Regions from separate parts of the Shewanella carassii genome, predicted to be linked through region 1. Evidence: predicted binding sites of a transcription regulator. Region 1 holds the regulator's gene; the other holds the start of a gene.
What was found. The regulator MetJ, encoded in region 1, represses methionine synthesis genes. The targets are predictions, from matches to a motif close to TAGACGTCTAGACGTCTA.
Positions count from the first base shown of each region.

Region 2: metH (methionine synthase) is a predicted target of MetJ. The motif match lies at 3,430-3,447, and genes of this name have one in related genera.

Region 1 covers NZ_AP024618.1:3,818,070-3,823,439, forward strand. Annotated here, with positions in the region: gene K5621_RS17145 (bifunctional aspartate kinase/homoserine dehydrogenase II) at 1-2,292, opposite strand, end outside; gene metB (cystathionine gamma-synthase) at 2,309-3,469, opposite strand; gene metJ (met regulon transcriptional regulator MetJ) at 3,685-3,999, shown strand; gene K5621_RS17160 (sulfite exporter TauE/SafE family protein) at 4,075-4,818, shown strand; gene K5621_RS17165 (conjugal transfer protein TraF) at 4,826-5,370, opposite strand, start outside.
Region 2 covers NZ_AP024618.1:3,665,631-3,671,000, forward strand. Annotated here, with positions in the region: gene cobT (nicotinate-nucleotide--dimethylbenzimidazole phosphoribosyltransferase) at 1-280, opposite strand, end outside; gene K5621_RS16570 (FecCD family ABC transporter permease) at 298-1,368, opposite strand; gene K5621_RS16575 (ABC transporter ATP-binding protein) at 1,365-2,306, opposite strand; cobalamin riboswitch at 2,406-2,542, opposite strand; gene K5621_RS16580 (histidine phosphatase family protein) at 2,611-3,354, opposite strand; gene metH (methionine synthase) at 3,596-5,370, shown strand, end outside.

The sequences.
Region 1 (5,370 bases):
ACCCTGGTAGAAGGCCGAGCGGATGACAAACACATTATCTCCCGGGGTCAGATTGGCGTATGGATGTTGACGCTCGACCCACTGCAGAGAGACTTCGGCGTTAACCCGACCATCTTGCTGCTCCAGTGAAGCCACATAGCGCAGCACCTTGTTTTGCTCGGCCGCGGCGGCAAACTGCTGCGCGAGAGTGGCATCCAATTCGGGGATCCGCTGCAAAAACTCATCTAGCGGAATATCGGCCAGCGCCTCAGGCACCAGAGAGCTTAAGCGAATATCCTCAAGCTCTAGTTCCAAACCTATTTCACGAGCCAAAATCAACAGCTTACGCTGCATGTCACGCCCGGAAAGATCGTCCCTGGGATCTGGCTCAGTAATCCCCAGCTCTTTGGCCTGCAACACCAGCTCGGAGAAAGGTTTGATGCCATCGAAATGCTCAAACAGCCAGCAGAGCGTGCCGGAGAAGATACCGCCGACAGCCTCTACCCTGTCGCCGCTGTTGTGCAAATCATTGAGCGCGTGCTGCACCGGCAGCCCGGCGCCGCAACTGGCGTTGTAACGCCAGAACAGTCGGCGGTTACCCAACTGCTGTTTCAGCTCGCGGTAGAAAGGCAATGGCCCAGAGCCGGCCAACTTGTTGGCACTGACCATATGAATGCCACGGGCAAAGAACTCAGGATACTGCAGTGTCAGTCCGGCGCTGGCACTGATATCCAGCGCCACCAGTTCATCGGCTTGCAGCAACGCAAGCTGTTCGAACAGATGTTCATACTGCCAAGGGGTGGCTTCGGCTTCAAACCTTGCCTGCCAGTCTTCCCCAACGATCCCTTCATTGCAGATCCAGGCACGGCTCGAACTCGCCAAGCCCAGGAGTTCAACACTGGCTTCCAGCTCACGTTTGAGGCCGTCGCGGGCTCGGCTAAATAGTTCCACCCAGGCTTCGCCTATGTTACCCACCCCCAGCAGAATAACGCCTATGCGTTTGCGGGGGCCGGCGCAGCGCCTGTGCACCTTCTGGGTCAGCAGGTTCACCTGCGATTTAGGCACCAGGGTGACCAGGCTGAGTTGGTCCTGATACAGAGGCCGCGCTTCACGGCTCAGCAAGCGGGCAAAGCTGCGGCGATAACTGCCGGCGCCACTGCTTACCAGCGCCACCAGCCCAAGCTCTCTGTCCTCGGTAATGCTTTGAATTTTGAGCTCGGATGTCTGCGCTTCCAGTAACTGCCAGACTTGGCGGGATAATTCGGGAGTAAAGGCCAGCTCCAGTTTGTGTTGTCCCTGAGACCAGTAAGCCAGCGGGTTCAAACCCGCCTCATTGAGCGCATCAAGCGTCTGAGCCTGGGTGCCATTGAACTCCAGGCTCAAGAGGGACACCTGATTGAGATTGGTCACCACAGGGGCGCTTGCAGCATCACTCTTGGGGGCTATCAGGGTAAAGTCGGTATGCGAGGCGTAGCTCGAACGCACCGCCAGGCTGACCTCGGTATCAAACAAAGGCTGCAGGGTACGGCAATGCAGTACCGGGGAGCCGAGCCGCGCCAGGCGGTCGGCCTCAGCCAGCGACATACTGCTCAGCAACCTGGCATCGGCAATCTTGTTGGGATCGGCATTGAACACCCCTTCGACATCTGTCCAAATGGTCACCCTGTCGATATCGGCCAGGCTGGCTATCAGGGTGGCACTGAAGTCGGAGCCGTTGCGACCGAGCAGCAGAGTTTCGCCTTGGCTATTGGCGCAGATAAAGCCGGTGATCACCAGACGCTCATCGGGATGCTCGGCCAGCAGCCGCTGCACCCTTTCGCGGGACTCATCGAGGCGAATCCTGGGTACTGCGCCCTCATCGGCAATCAACAAGCTGCGGGCATCCACATGGGAAGCGGCGACACCAGACTCCCGCAGCAGCGCCGCCATCAGTCTGGCCGACCAGCGTTCACCGAAACCCACCACCTGATTGCATTGGTATTCGCTGAGTTCAGGCAAAGACAATAAACTGGCCAGTTGCGCCTTATCTGTAGACAGACGCTCCCGCAGTTGACGTGCCTGTTCATTGCCCAGCAGCTGTTCAATCAGATTTTGCTGATAGCCGACAAGCTCCTGTAGCTCCTCCTGCCACAGAGCGCCCGACTCCTTCAGGTTCAACAGTTTATAGAGAAAATTAGTACTCTTGCCGGCGGCGGAAACCACTACAAGATCATCGGCATGACCATGGGTCAGCAAAATATGGGCGACCCGTCGGTAGCAATCGGCATCGGCGAGACTGGAACCGCCAAACTTATGTAGGTGACAACGTGCCATCTCAAGCTCCTTCAATTCAACAGTTTGCGGCTGCCGCCAATCCGGCGGCGATATCGTCTAGCAGATCCCGGCTATCTTCTATGCCCACAGACAAGCGAATAAGCGTATCTTTAATACCGGCTTCGGCGCGAGCCTCACTCGTCATGGCTCTGTGGGTCATGGTGGCGGGCACGGCCACCAGGCTCTCAACCCCTCCCAGGCTCTCGGCCACGGAAAACAGCCTGAGCGCGCCGAGGAAGGCAACCACCTGCGTCTCATCGCCCTTGAGTTCAAAACTCAGCATAGCGCCAAAGCCACTCTGCTGCCTGGCGGCAATCTCATGACCAGGGTGACTCTTAAGCCCCGGATAATAAACTTTGTCTACCACCGGGCTCTGGCTCAGCAGCGCCACTATGCGCTCGGCATTGGCCTGATGCTCGCGGATCCTCAGCGCCAGAGTACGCAGGCCTCGCAGGGTCAAGTAGCTATCGAAGGCGCCACCGCTCAGCCCAAGCGTGTTGGACCACCAGTGCAGCTGCTCTGCCAGTTCGGGATCTTTGGCAATCACGGCGCCGCCCACCACATCGCTGTGGCCATTGATGTATTTAGTGGTCGAGTGCACCACTATGTCGGCCCCCAACAGTAAAGGCTGTTGCAGCGCCGGCGATAAAAAGGTGTTGTCGGCCACCACCAATGCCCCCTGCTGGTGGGCCGCCTCGGCAATGGCGGTGATATCCACAACCCGCAGCAGCGGATTAGATGGCGTCTCGAGCCACACCATGCGCGGCTTTTGCGCCAGGGCAGCGGCGAGTGCTTGCGGGTCGGTTTGATCCAAAACCTGCAAACGAAACTGGCCCTTGGCGGCCAGATGGGTGAACAACCTATAGCTACCGCCATAACAGTCATGGGGCACCAACAAGAGGTCATCCGGCCCCAGCAGGTTGACCACCAGAGTAATGGCCGCCATGCCGGTCGCTGTAATTGCCGCACTGCAACCCTGTTCCAGCTCCCCCAAGGCATCCCCCAGAATGGAGCGGGTAGGATTACCCGAGCGGCTGTAATCAAAGGCTCTTGGCTGAGTGTGCCCCTCAAAGGCATAGTTGGTCGACAGATAGATGGGTGGCACCACGGCCCCGTGCTGGCTGTCTGATTCGATGCCCTGCCGGACCGCTGTGGTTGCTAATCGCCGCTCTGTCATAATCGACTCCTGAATGCTGAGGTTCGACACCATAAAGATGTCTGGACGTCTAAATCTAACCAATGACTATCCAGCCGTCAATAGGCATCAAGACGTTTGGACGTCCAAATGTATGGATTTCTGTTCATATTGCACAGATTTTGCAGGCAATCATTTGACTGTATCCTGTAAGGGTTTAAAATCTGCTGCGAATTAGTGAGATCACAGGTGAATCAATGACTGAATGGAATGGCGAATACATCAGCCCTTATGCCGAACACGGCAAGAAGAATGAGCAAGTGAAAAAAATCACTGTCTCTATTCCGTTGAAGGTACTGAAAGTATTGACCGATGAGCGCACCCGGCGCCAGGTAAACAACCTGCGGCACGCCACAAACAGCGAACTGTTGTGCGAAGCCTTCCTGCATGCCTATACCGGCCAGCCACTGCCCAATGATGAGGATTTGTCCAAAGACAAACCAGACAGCATCCCGGAAGAAGCCAAACGCATGATGGATGCCATGGGCATTGAATGGGAAGACATGGAATAAGTGTCTTATTCCTCTGAATTATCTTATTGTTGAACAAGGATCGCTGCGCGATCCTTTTCTTTTGGGAGCTTGCGAATGCTGTCACTGATAGATCCCGTCACCCTGTTGCTGGCATCCCTGATCATATTTACCGGCGCCCTGACCCAGTCGCTGATAGGCTTTGGCCTGGCCGTGGTAGCCACACCTTTGCTGTATATCGTCGATCCGGAACTGGTTCCCGTCCCTGTGATTGTGATGGGATTTTCTATCGCCCTGTTGACCTTGATACGCGAACGCGGCCACCTGGAATTCAACGGCTTGCAATATGCCTTGCTGGGACGACTCCCCGGCGGCCTGATTGGTGCCACCCTGTTGTTGCTGGCACCGCAACCGATTATGGGCTTGACCATAGCCCTGATTGTGGCCGTGGCCGTATTTCTCAGCTTCAGAAAATACAGCATTAAGATCAACCGCCTCAGCCTGTTTATTGCCGGGGTATTTTCCGGGATCTTCGGTACCGTGGCGGCCATAGGTGGACCACCTATGGCTCTGCTGCTGGCGGGTAAGGATGCCAGTCAGTTCCGCGCAGCGCTGTCGGCCTTCTTCATCTTCAGCTCCTTGATAGCCTTGATCATTCTCGGCTGTTTTGGCCTCTTGACCCTAAAGCATCTGTGGCTATCGCTGTTGCTGCTGCCTGCGGTATTTATTGGTTTTCTGGTCGCTGGCCGTTTGGTGGGCCGGGTGGATAAAGAGAAGACCCGCAGCTTAACCTTGGCGCTATGCACCCTGAGCGCCCTGTTGCTGACTATCAAGTCAACCCTGGCGCTCATCAACGGTTAAATCGCTGTTAGAAGTGATAGCTGGTTTGCAGTACTCCGCCTATGGCATCGTCACTGCCAAACATACCGGTGAGATCCAGCCGGAAGCTGTTGCCTATGGCGAACCCTGTCCCGAGTGAGTAGAGATCGGCGCTGTGATCATTGAGATCCTGGCGATAACCGAGCCGCAAAGCAACCCAGTCGGTAGGCCGGTATTCACCGCCTAAACGCCAATAGCGGCTGCCCTCAAGCTCGGCAAACTTGTCGTTGTCGGTAAGATCCAAGTCGCTGCTGAGCGAAAAAGCCGCCCAGTCATAGGCCACCCCGGCGGTAACCATAGGTTTCACCTGATAGGTAAGCTGCACGCCGCCGGCCTCTATGCTGCTTAAGTCCCGTTTGATGAGGTTACGACCGCTGACACCGATAACCAAACCATCCAATGGCTGGAATGCCAGGCCAAGATCCAGGTTAAAGCCTGAATCATCACTACGATAATCATCGTCGTTGAAGTCATCGGCATCGAAGTTATTGGCGCTGACGGCATAGTTGAAACTATCCAGCCGTTGCAGCTTGG
Region 2 (5,370 bases), 150 kb from region 1:
TGGCGGCGCCGCCGGCAACAAAGTTGAGCACCATTTGGGTGGTCACCTCGCTGGGGGCAATCGACACCCCGGCCGCGGCAATACCATGGTCGGCGGCAAACACCAGCATCACGGGGCGGCGGATGACCAACTCATCGGTGGCGGAACCGAGCTGAATGCGCCCCAACTGCAGCGCCAAAGCCTCCAGCTCACCCAAAGCGCCCAGGGGTTTGGTCTTGTTGTCTATGCGGGCCTGAATCGCGTCATCCAGCGTGTGATTGATTGCTGCAACCTGGTACATCCTTCCCTCTCTTATCGTTATTGGCCGCGTTTACGCAGCACCATCAGGAAAAACAGACTGCCGATGGCCGAGGTGATCACCCCCACCGGCAGCTCTTGGGTGGGCAGTATGCTGCGAGCCAGCACATCGACCCAAACCATAAACAGGCCGCCCGCCAGTGCCGTCAGCACCATGGGATGCTGCCCCGGCAGCAACAACCTGACAATATGAGGCACCATCAGCCCCACAAAACCTATCCCGCCGCAGTGGGCCACCAAAGTGGCGGTAATAAGCGAGCATAACAGCAGCATGGAAACCCTGAGCCTTTGCACCCTGATCCCCAGAGTGTGGGCGGTTTCATCACCGGCAAGCATCGCCAGTACCTGGCGCTTGAAGGCCAGGATCACCAGCAAGGCCGCCAGCACCACCAGAGTGGGCAGTCCAAGCCCATCCCAACTGGCACGGGCAAAACTGCCCAGGCTCCAAAACAGCAAGGAGGTGGTGGCCTGCGGGGTGGAAAAATACAAGATCAAGCTGGTGAGGGCACTGAACATAAAGGAGATGGCGACCCCGGAGAGCAACATTCTCTCTATCTGGTTGCCGATATTCCTGCCCGCGAGCAGCAGTACCATAAGCACAGCCAAACTGGCACCGATAAAGGCTCCCAGCGGCAGCGATACCCCGGAGATGGCCGAACTCAGGCCAAGGCCGGTCGCCAGGGCGACCGAGACCACGGCGCCGAAGCTGGCGCCCGAGCTGATACCGAACAGGTAAGGATCGGCCAGCGGGTTGCGGGTCACCGCCTGCAATACATAACCCGACAATGCCAAACCGCTGCCGGCGATAAAGGCCAGCAAGATACGCGGCAGGCGCAGATCCCAGACGATACGCTCGCTGATGGCAGAAGGCTCACCCACGCCCAGCAGGTGTTTGCCAATCACTCTTGCCACATCGAAGAGGCTGATATCGGCGGCGCCAAAACCGGCGGCGGCCAAGGGTGTCAACACAGTGCAGAGCAGCAACAGCAGCCAGCACCAGTAAAGTCTGGGCAAGGGCCTGAGAAACCAGCCGATAAGCGAGCGCCCCGGTGCGGCCACGGAAGCATTCATGCGCCACCTCCCACCGAGCCTGGGCGCCGGTCAGTTTCCTTGTGAGCAACACAGGTTTCGGCCGAGGCAGGCCCTGCCATTGGCTCGACTATCGCAGCGCCTTGAACCTCGCCACTGGCGAGCGCCGCCGAGCTTACAGCCTTGCCGTGACCAGGCTCTGGCGACTGATAGCCGTAAAAGTAGTGGATCAGCGGCCGTCCCAACTGCGGATGCGTCCCCACCTGGCAGCAAACACCGAAGACACCGGCAATTCTGTCTTCGGTCAATACGCTCTGGGGCGAGCCGTGGGCAATACGGCGGCCGTTATCCAGCAGCAAGAGTTCGTCACACAGGGCCGAGGCCAGATTGAGATCGTGAATCGAGGCGATCACCGTGACCCCCAGGCTGCGCACCAGCTCGAGGATCTGGATCTGATAGCGGATATCCAGATGATTAGTGGGCTCGTCCAGGATCAAAAGCTTGGGGCGCTGCACTATGGCGCGGGCAATCAAGGCCCTTTGCTTCTCACCGCCGGAAAGCTGCGCGAAAGGCTCTGCGGCCTTGTGCTGCAACCCGACCTGCGCCAATGCCGCCTGCACCTGGGCCTTGTCGGTCGCCGATGGCATATCAAACAACCCCTTGTGGGGAGTCAGTCCCATGGCCACCAATTGAGTCAAATCCAGTGCCAACTGGGCCGGGGTATCCTGCAGCACCACGGCCACCTCTTTGGCGAAGGCTTTGGCAGACAAGCTATGGATATCCTGACCAAACAGCTGGATCTGGCCGCTGTCCGGGCGGATATAACGATAGAGGCAGCGCAGCAGGCTCGACTTACCGGCACCATTGGGGCCTATGAGCCCGAGCATCTTGCCACTTGGCAGCTCAAAACCCACATCGGCCAATACGCTGTGACCACCGGGAAGCCAGCTAAGCTGTTGCACCTTGAGTGCCAGGCTCATAACCGCCCCCCGACATTGAGCCTGTGACCGGCAGAAGGCTCAAGCTGCAGTGGAAGAATCATCTATTCGCTCCCCCGGTTTACCCGCCCGGGTTTCTGGTTTGGTTTATCAGCCTGGGCAGGTCTCCTGACTCGTCGCCAACGGCGACTCACAGTTGCGGGCACAGTCCGGGCTTTCCCGGTTCCCTGGGTTGGTTCACCTGCAAAGGCGCCAACACCCTGGCTGCTGCCGCACTTGGCGGCCATTTGGGGTTATTATCCCGGTTTTATCGCCCGGCACAATTGCCCGGCGCAATAGCGCAGCACTATTGCGGCCAGTGGAGCTTGCTGAAACACTGCCATTCCTGGTCACTTTCACCGCTGGCATCACGGCTGGCATAGAGGGTTATTCTGACCCAGGCCGCATAAGGTAGCTCCAAGGCGTTGAACACTGCCGCAGGCGGTATTTGCCCCGGCAGCAAAATCTCGGCCAGCAGCAGCCGGATAACCCCACTGTGAGTCAAGATCAGTGCCGCATCGGCGCTTGCTGAGGAACCAGAATCTCCTGAAACAGAGCTTTCGGAAGAACTAACCTCTCTAGCAAGCCAGCGCTGCACCATAGTCTGCCAGCCATCCAACACCCGGCTACGAAAGGCTGGCAGCGATTCCCCGCCCGGCGGAGTATTGGCCACGGGGTCACGCCAGAAGGCTTCAGCCGCCTCGCTATGCTGCTGATAGACACTCGCCACCTTCATGCCGTCCCAGTCACCGAAGTCCAGCTCCCAGAGCCAGTCATGCTGCTGCAGCGGCGCCGGGAAATAATCAGGCATATCGGCCTTGAGCTCGGCGGCAAAGGCCTGGCAACGCTGGGCCGGGGAGCTCAGCAGCGCCAGGCGTTCGGGCTGGCTCGGTAACTGCTCCAGCGCACTACTGATAGCCCGCCAGCTGCGCCACATCTGCGCTTTGCCCTCATCGCTCAGGGCCACATCACTGCGGCCGCGGATAATCTCGCCGCCTTCACATTCGCCGTGCCGCAGCAGATAGATATTCAGTTGCCTATGTTCAGCCACACACTTCTCCCGTCAGAGTCCGGTGGTTACCGGGCCAATTTAACCTTGCCGCAGGCCGCCGGAATCCGTATATTACGGACGTCTATACGTATAAATGTCCAAAATAACTTTCCGCGCCCACACACGCCTTTGGCTATCATGCCAGATAGTGTCCCGGGCGTCAGGTCGGCAGAGATGATGTCGCGGATGCCAAGCACCGCGAATGTAAAACAGCAATAAGACAGGTATGAAAGGTAACCCTATGGCGACTTCCCAGCACTCCCCAAGCCAGACAGAGCTCAAGCTCAAACAGACCCTCAAAGAGCGGATCCTGATTTTAGATGGCGCCATGGGCACCATGATCCAGGACTACAAGCTGGAAGAAGCCGATTACCGCGGCGAGCGCTTCAAAGATTGGCATTGCGATGTCAAAGGCAACAATGATCTGCTGGTACTGACCCAGAGCGAGATCATCAAGACCATTCACAGGGAATACCTGCTGGCCGGTGCCGACATCATAGAAACCAACACCTTCAACGCCACCACCATTGCCATGGCCGACTATGAGATGCAGAGCCTGGCGGCGGAGATCAATTACCAAGGCGCCAAAATCGCCCGCGAAGTGGCCGATGAGGTGGCCGCCGCCAGCGGTATTCCCCGCTATGTGGCCGGGGTGCTCGGCCCCACCAACCGCACCTGCTCCATCAGCCCGGATGTGAATGACCCCGGCTTTCGCAACATACATTTTGACGATCTTGTGTTGGCCTACAGCGAATCCACCGAGGCGCTGATCGCCGGTGGCGCCGACATCATCCTGGTGGAAACCATCTTCGATACTCTCAATGCCAAGGCGGCGCTGTTTGCCATCGAAAATGTGTTCGAGAAACTGGACCAAAGGTTGCCGGTGATGATTTCCGGCACCATTACCGATGCCTCGGGCCGCACCCTGACAGGGCAAACCACAGAGGCCTTTTACCATTCTCTCAGACATATCAAGCCTCTGAGCATAGGCCTCAACTGCGCCCTGGGCCCGAAAGAACTGCGGCCCTATGTCGAGGAGCTTTCCCGTATCAGCGAGTGCTTTGTCTCGGCGCACCCCAATGCCGGCCTGCCCAATGAATTCGGAGGCTATGACGAAACCCCGGCAGAGATGGCAGGCGTGATAGGCCCCTGGGCCGAAGAGGGGCTGCTCAATATTGTCGGCGGCTGCTGCGGCACCACGCCTGCGCATATCAAGGCGATTTCTGAAGCTGTTAGCCTTCATGCACCAAGGCCGCTGCCTGAGCTGCCGGTAGCATGTCGCCTCTCCGGACTGGAACCCCTGACCATAGATGCAAACAGCCTGTTTGTGAATGTGGGCGAGCGCACCAATGTCACCGGCTCGGCCCGGTTTCTCAAGTTAATCAAAGAAGGCCAGTACGAAACCGCGCTGGAGGTGGCCCGTGACCAGGTAGAAAACGGCGCCCAGATCATAGATATCAACATGGATGAGGGCATGCTCGACGGGGTAGAGATGATGCAGAAATTCCTCAACCTTATCGCCTCAGAGCCGGATATCAGCAAGGTGCCTGTGATGATAGACTCCTCCAAGTGGGAGGTGATTGAGGCCGGGCTCAAGTGCATTCAGGGCAAGGGAATAGTCAACTCCATCTCCCTCAAAGAGGGCGAGGCCAAGTTTATTGAACAGGCCAAACTGGTGAAGCGCTACGGCGCCGCCGCCATCATCATGGCCTTCGATGAACAGGGCCAGGCCGACACCCGGGAGCGCAAAACCGAAATCTGTACCCGTGCCTACCGGGTGCTGCTGGATAAGGTGGGCTTCCCGCCGGAAGATATTATCTTCGACCCCAATATCTTCGCCATCGCCACCGGCATAGAGGAGCACGATAACTATGCGGTGGACTTTATCGGCGCCATTGCAGATATCAAGGCCAACCTGCCCCATGCGATGATTTCCGGCGGGGTGTCCAACGTTTCTTTCTCCTTTCGCGGCAACAACCCGGTGCGAGAAGCCATTCATGCCGTATTCCTCTATCA